2 regions of the Pseudomonas sp. F220 genome follow, and region 2 is predicted to be linked to the other one. Evidence: predicted binding sites of a transcription regulator. Region 2 holds the regulator's gene; the other holds the start of a gene.
What was found. Region 2 encodes sigma-54, which starts transcription at its own class of promoters, with help from an activator protein. Its sites were predicted from a motif close to ANTGGCATNNANNTTGCTNT; they were not measured.
Positions count from the first base shown of each region.

Region 1: a site for sigma-54 is predicted at 1,571-1,590, ahead of ACZYSM_RS14290 (circularly permuted type 2 ATP-grasp protein). Genes of this name have one in related genera too.

Region 1 covers NZ_JBVASJ010000014.1:4,860-8,268, reverse strand. Annotated here, with positions in the region: gene ACZYSM_RS14295 (alpha-E domain-containing protein) at 1-117, opposite strand, end outside; gene ACZYSM_RS14290 (circularly permuted type 2 ATP-grasp protein) at 130-1,539, opposite strand; gene ACZYSM_RS14285 (ribonuclease E inhibitor RraB) at 1,835-2,176, opposite strand; gene ACZYSM_RS14280 (hypothetical protein) at 2,390-2,650, opposite strand; gene ACZYSM_RS14275 (START domain-containing protein) at 2,773-3,381, opposite strand.
Region 2 covers NZ_JBVASJ010000002.1:154,229-157,637, forward strand. Annotated here, with positions in the region: gene lptB (LPS export ABC transporter ATP-binding protein) at 1-266, shown strand, start outside; gene ACZYSM_RS02580 (RNA polymerase factor sigma-54) at 537-2,030, shown strand; gene hpf (ribosome hibernation-promoting factor, HPF/YfiA family) at 2,150-2,458, shown strand; gene ptsN (PTS IIA-like nitrogen regulatory protein PtsN) at 2,471-2,935, shown strand; gene rapZ (RNase adapter RapZ) at 2,938-3,409, shown strand, end outside.

The DNA.
Region 1 (3,409 bases), on a different contig from region 2:
GCCGTCTTGCGGCATCAACGACAGCGAGTAACTGATATCGAGCATCCGTGCGAGGTTTTCCGCCCGCTCCAAATAACGCGACATCCAATACAAATCCGAGGCAGTTCTACTTAACATGGCAGGCTTCCTTCAATCCTCGACCACCCAGGTGTCCTTGGTTCCGCCACCCTGGGACGAGTTCACCACCAGGGATCCTTCGCGCAGGGCTACACGGGTCAAACCGCCGGGCACGACCCGGGTTTCGCGGCCAGACAAGACAAACGGACGCAGGTCGATATGGCGCGGGGCGATGCCGTTTTCGACAAATGTCGGGCATGTAGACAGACACAGGGTCGGCTGGGCGATGTAGGCGTGAGGCTTGGCCTTGATCCGCGCGCGGAACGATTCGATTTCCGCCGCCGTCGCCGCCGGCCCCACCAGCATTCCGTAACCGCCGGAACCTTGAGTTTCCTTGACCACCAGTTCAGGTAAGTTCGCCAGCACGTGGGACAACTCCTCGGGCTTGCGGCATTGAAAGGTGGGCACGTTCTTGAGGATCGGCTCCTCGTCCAGATAGAAACGGATCATGTCCGTGACAAACGGATAGACCGATTTGTCGTCCGCCACGCCGGTACCGATGGCGTTCGCCAGCACCACGTTGCCGGAGCGATAAGACGACAGCAGGCCGGGCACGCCGAGCATCGAATCGGGATTGAACGCCAGCGGGTCGAGGAATGCGTCATCGAGACGACGATAGATCACATCAACCGCCTTCGGTCCGTCGGTGGTGCGCATGAACACCCGATCATCACGCACAAACAGATCAGCACCCTCGACCAGTTCGACGCCCATTTCCCGAGCCAGAAACGCGTGTTCGAAGAACGCGCTGTTGAAACGCCCGGGCGTCAGTACCACGACACTGGGGTTATCCAGCGGGCTGGAGCTTTTCAGGGTGTCGAGCAACAGGTTGGGATAATGATCGATCGGCGCAATGCGCTGGGCCGCGAACAACTCGGGGAATAGCCGCATCATCATCTTGCGGTCTTCGAGCATGTAGCTGACACCGCTGGGCGTGCGCAGATTGTCTTCGAGCACGTAATAGCTGCCGTCACCATCACGCACCAGATCGACGCCGGAGATGTGCGAATAAATATCGCGATGCAGATCCAGCCCTTGCATAGCCAACTGGTACTGCTCGTTGGCCAGCACTTGCTCGGCCGGAATAATCCCGGCCTTGATGATGCGCTGCTCGTGGTAGAGGTCGGCAAGGAACATGTTCAACGCCTTGACCCGCTGGATGCAGCCACGTTCGACGATCCGCCATTCACTGGCGGGAATACTGCGAGGAATGGTGTCGAAAGGAATCAGCCGCTCTGTCCCTTGCTCATCACCATAGAGCGTGAAAGTAATACCGGCGCGATGAAATAGCAGATCGGCCTCGCGTCGCCGTTGTGCCAAAAGCTCGTCAGGCGTTTCGGCTAACCAACGGGCGAACTCCCGATAATGAGGGCGGACCTGGCCGCCGGCATCGTACATCTCATCAAAATAGGTGCGGATCATGCCGTACTCCTTGTCACCCGGACACCTAGGCTTCGCAAGGCCCGTGCCATCGGCATAAATGCTTTAATATCAATCGGTTGGATAATCGTCCGACAAGTACCGCACCATTCCCGTGCAGCAAACGCCCCAACTCGATCGCCCCCGCTTCATTGCGAAGCAATGCCTATGGCTTTCACCAGCATAGCCAGACTTGATTTCACTGCCCGCAGCAGCAAAAAAATCTTCCAACAGCCAGAAACGAAATCGGCCGACCCGAAGGTCAGCCGATGCTGAGTGTTGATACTGTTCATAGATGTTATGCGAGTAACCCTCGTACCTCCTGCTTAACGCCCCACCCTTCGATAATCCCACCCAAAGGCTCGACCACGGCCTCGAAGTCTTGCTCAAAGTCACCGATGCCGCCGTAGGTGGCGTACATCACCTTGCTTAGTTCCAGGTGCCAGGCGCCGTCATCACGCACGCTGACCTGGGCATTCAATTGCTCACCGCGAAAGTGCCCTGCCGCCCTGCGCGCCCGCTCCTCATCCGGGAAAATGGCGTAGAACTCGATGGGATGGAATCGTGAAAAATCAAAACCGCCTTCCTTCATGCGGCGCAACACGCTGGTGCTGATGTCTTCTTGATAGGCTGTGCTCATGAAACGTCCTCCTCAAACTGATGGATAGACTTTCCGTACTCCCTGCGCTCGCAACCGAATGGTGAAAGCGATACGGCAATCAGATTGCCGCCGGGAAACAAGCATGTAGCTGACAAGACCAGACCTTAGCGATTCATTCGCTGATCTCGATTGCAGAGTAGCGCGAAGCCAGCACCTGTGCCAGAGGGGCTGGCTGCAGATATTGCGAGAGACTCAAGGAGCCGGGGTGATGTCGAGGATTTGAATGCTGCACTGATCCTTCAGGATTTTGACCGTGGGGTCATCGGTACGGCCTTCCAGATCATTGAGATCCAGCTCGGCCGGGACAGGCAGCAACTTAGAGCGAATCAAGTGCGCAGCCTCCTCCATGCTGGGCTTTTGCTCGCAATCGAAATGCTCCACGGTTTGAACACCATGATCATCAACGAAGGTGACTACCCACTTTTTCATCAATGTCTCCTCGATAAAGCCCATGGATGGGCTTACAACATCTCGACCCCGAGCACCGGGCATCGTTCCACCCGCGGTGCCAGAGGCTTTGCATAAAAAGGCCGCCAACAGGCGACCTTCTTTCAACGAGCTACCGGTTCAAACCATTATGGTTTTTCAGCACGCTCTTTCAGTGCTTTCAAGGTATTGAACGGAGCATCAACGACAAACTTGTTGGCCAGCCACGACGGCACGCTGCCACCCGGCTCGGTGTGAACCTGGTAGGTCACTTCGATCTGATCTGCGCCTTTGGGTACGAACTTCCAGAAGCCCTCAACCTGAGCGACTCGTACGAAACCCTTTTCTTCAGGAACATACGTCGGCACGCCTTCCAGTTTGCGGGTCAAGCTGCCATCGGAGCCTTCCACTGTGGTGACGTGCAGCACCGAATCACGGGCAGTCACTGGCCAAGGCGTACTGAACTGGGTGTAGGTCCAGCTTTGATTGCCTTCGTGCTTGAGCAGCTTCTGCGATTTGCATTCATGGATCCAGACACAGGCGCCCACCACATCTTCCTGCAGGCCGCGCAACTTGGCCATGGAGGTCTTCATGATCGTCACGCCACGGTAGGCCTTGTATTTGGAGCCGGCGACTTCACTCAGGGAAACCTTGATGCCGCCTTCATCCTTGGCGGTCTGCCAGTCTTCGGCCTGGGCCGTTGCGGCCAGCAAAACAGTCAAACCACACAGCACAGCAATTCGATGCAGCGAACCCATTGTCTTATTCCTTATTGTTGAAGTTCCG
Region 2 (3,409 bases):
CCGCACCGAAGTTCATCCTGCTCGATGAGCCTTTTGCCGGTGTGGACCCGATCTCGGTGGGTGACATCAAGCAGATCATCTATCACCTGAAGGCCAAGGGTATCGGCGTGCTGATCACAGACCACAACGTCCGTGACACCCTGGATATCTGCGAGACCGCCTACATCGTCAACGACGGCCAACTGATCGCCGAAGGTGACTCCGCCACTATCCTGGCCAACGAACTGGTCAAGGAAGTGTACCTGGGTCATGAGTTCCGCCTGTAAGTGCTGAGGTGTTTGGCTAGCTGCCAGAGCGGCTGCATCAATAAAACCCTATAAATTTTATTGTTACCGCGCTTTAGGCAAACACGCGCCCTCAGGTGTTCAGCCAATAGTCAGAGCGCCAGCAGCAATAAGATCCTGTAAATTTTTATTGTTACCGCGCTCTAGGCAAACACTTCAGTTTCAGGCATATAATTTGCTTATGTTTGGCGCTTAGGCGCCCTGTAGTGGATGGCGCATGTGCGCCGGCGAATAAGGTGTTAAGCCCCTGCCATGAAACCATCGCTAGTCTTGAGAATGGGCCAGCAGCTGACGATGACACCGCAGCTGCAACAGGCCATCCGCCTGCTCCAATTGTCGACCCTGGACCTGCAACAGGAAATCCAGGAGGCACTGGAGTCCAATCCGATGCTCGAACGCCAGGAAGAAGGCGACGACTTCGATAACGCCGACCCTCTGGCCGACAACGTCGAGCAGAAACCCAATACCGATGTTCAGGAACCCTCCTACCAGGAAACGGCCCCGACGGTGGATAACCTCGAGGAAGGCGACTGGAACGAGCGCATCCCCAACGAGCTGCCCGTCGACACGGCTTGGGAAGATGTTTACCAGACTAGCGCCAGCAGCCTGCCGAGCAACGATGACGACGAGTGGGACTTCACCACCCGCACATCGGCTAGTGAAAGCCTGCAGAGTCATTTGCTCTGGCAACTGAACCTGGCACCGATGTCCGACACCGATCGCCTGATTGCCGTGACCCTGATCGATTGCATCAACAATCAGGGCTACCTGGACGAGACCCTCGAGGAAATCCTCGAAGCCTTCGACCCGGAACTGGACGTCGAACTGGACGAGATTGAAGCCGTCCTGCATCGCATCCAGCAATTCGAGCCGGCCGGTATCGGTGCGCGCAATCTGAGCGAATGCCTGTTGCTGCAACTGCGTCAGCTGCCAGCCAAAACACCTTGGCTGACCGAGGCCAAACGACTGGTCACCGACTTCATCGACCTGCTTGGCAGCCGTGATTACAGCCAGCTGATGCGCCGCATGAAACTCAAGGAAGACGAGCTTCGGCAGATCATCGAGCTGGTGCAAAGCCTCAACCCGCGCCCAGGCTCGCAAATCGAGTCCAGCGAAGCCGAATACGTCGTACCTGACGTGATCGTGCGCAAGGACAACGAGCGCTGGCTGGTGGAGTTGAATCAGGAATCTGTGCCGCGCCTGCGGGTCAATCCGCAGTACGCCGGTTTCGTGCGTCGTGCCGACACCAGCGCCGACAACACCTTCATGCGCAACCAGTTGCAGGAAGCGCGCTGGTTCATCAAAAGCCTGCAAAGCCGCAACGAAACCCTGATGAAAGTCGCTACCCAGATCGTCGAGCATCAACGGGGCTTCCTCGAGTACGGCGATGAGGCGATGAAACCGCTTGTGCTGCATGACATCGCCGAAGCGGTCGGCATGCACGAATCGACGATTTCCCGGGTCACCACCCAGAAATTCATGCATACCCCACGCGGCATCTACGAACTGAAGTACTTTTTCTCCAGCCACGTAAGCACCTCTGAAGGCGGTGAATGCTCGTCCACAGCGATCCGCGCGATCATCAAAAAACTGGTTGCCGCGGAAAATCAGAAAAAGCCGTTGAGTGACAGCAAGATCGCTGGTTTACTGGAGGCACAAGGCATTCAGGTAGCCCGCCGCACCGTCGCCAAGTACCGCGAATCCCTTGGGATCGCGCCTTCGAGCGAACGCAAGCGGTTGATGTAACGGGCCACGCCACAGCGTTCCAGGTTGTGTTTGAAAACTCACAGGCAGTTTTCGGGCACAGCCTAGTGGCAGGCAAACCAGCCTGCCGCCTTATGCACTGGCAACGAAGGAGAAGCTGTATGCAAGTCAACATCAGTGGACACCAACTGGAAGTGACCGAACCTTTACGCGCCTACATCGGCGAAAAACTCGAACGACTGGAAAGGCATTTCGACAAGATCACCAACGTGCAGGTCACGATGAACGTCGAGAAGCTGCTGCAGAAAATCGAAGCCACGCTGCATATCCCCGGCGGAGAAGTAGTCGCCAACGCTGAGCATTCAGACATGTATGCCGCGATCGACCTGCTGACCGACAAGCTGGATCGCCAACTCAAAAAGCATAAGGAAAAGACCCAAAGTGTCCTCCAGGGCGCAACAGGTCGTTAACACTCCCAACCCATGATTCGACTTGAAAACATCCTGACCCCCGGCCGTTCTTTGGTGAACGTGCCGGGCGGCAGTAAAAAGCGCGCCCTCGAGCAAATTGCCAACCTGATCAGCCGCGAAGTGCCGGATCTGGAGATGCAAGATGTCTTCGAGAGTCTGATTGCCCGTGAAAAACTTGGCTCCACCGGTTTTGGCAACGGCATCGCCATCCCCCACTGCCGCCTCAAGGGCTGCACGTCTCCAGTCAGTGCGCTACTGCACCTGGACGCCCCCATAGATTTTGACGCCATCGATGGTGCGCCGGTTGACCTGCTGTTCGTTCTGCTGGTCCCGGAAGCCGCTACCGATGCGCACCTGGAACTGCTCCGGCAGATTGCCAGCATGCTTGACCGCAAGGAAGTGCGCGAAAAGCTTCGCAGCGCCGCAACCAATGAAGCCCTGTATCAGGTTGTCCTGGTCGAGCAGAACGGTCACTAATCATGCGTTTGATCATCGTCAGCGGCCGTTCCGGCTCAGGTAAAAGCACCGCCCTCGATGTACTGGAGGACAACGGCTACTACTGCATTGACAACCTGCCGGCCGGCCTGCTTCCGGAGCTGGCCGAGCGCGCGTTGATTCACACTGAACTGGCGCAACCGCTAGTCGCGGTGTCTATTGACGCCCGTAACTTGCCCAGCCATTTGTCGCGTTTTCCCGAACTTCTGGAAGAGGTACGCAGCCGGCACATCCAATGCGACGTGCTGTATCTGGACGCCGACGAAGAAACCCTGCTCAAGCGCTTCTCCGAGACCCGTCGGCGCCATCCCCTGAGCAACGCCAATCGATCGCTCGCCGAAGCCATTGACGATGAAACCAACCTGCTTGGGCCGATTGCCGACCTCGCTGATCTGAAGGTCAACACCACCAATCTGAACCTGTATCAACTGCGCGATATGATCAAACTGCGTCTGT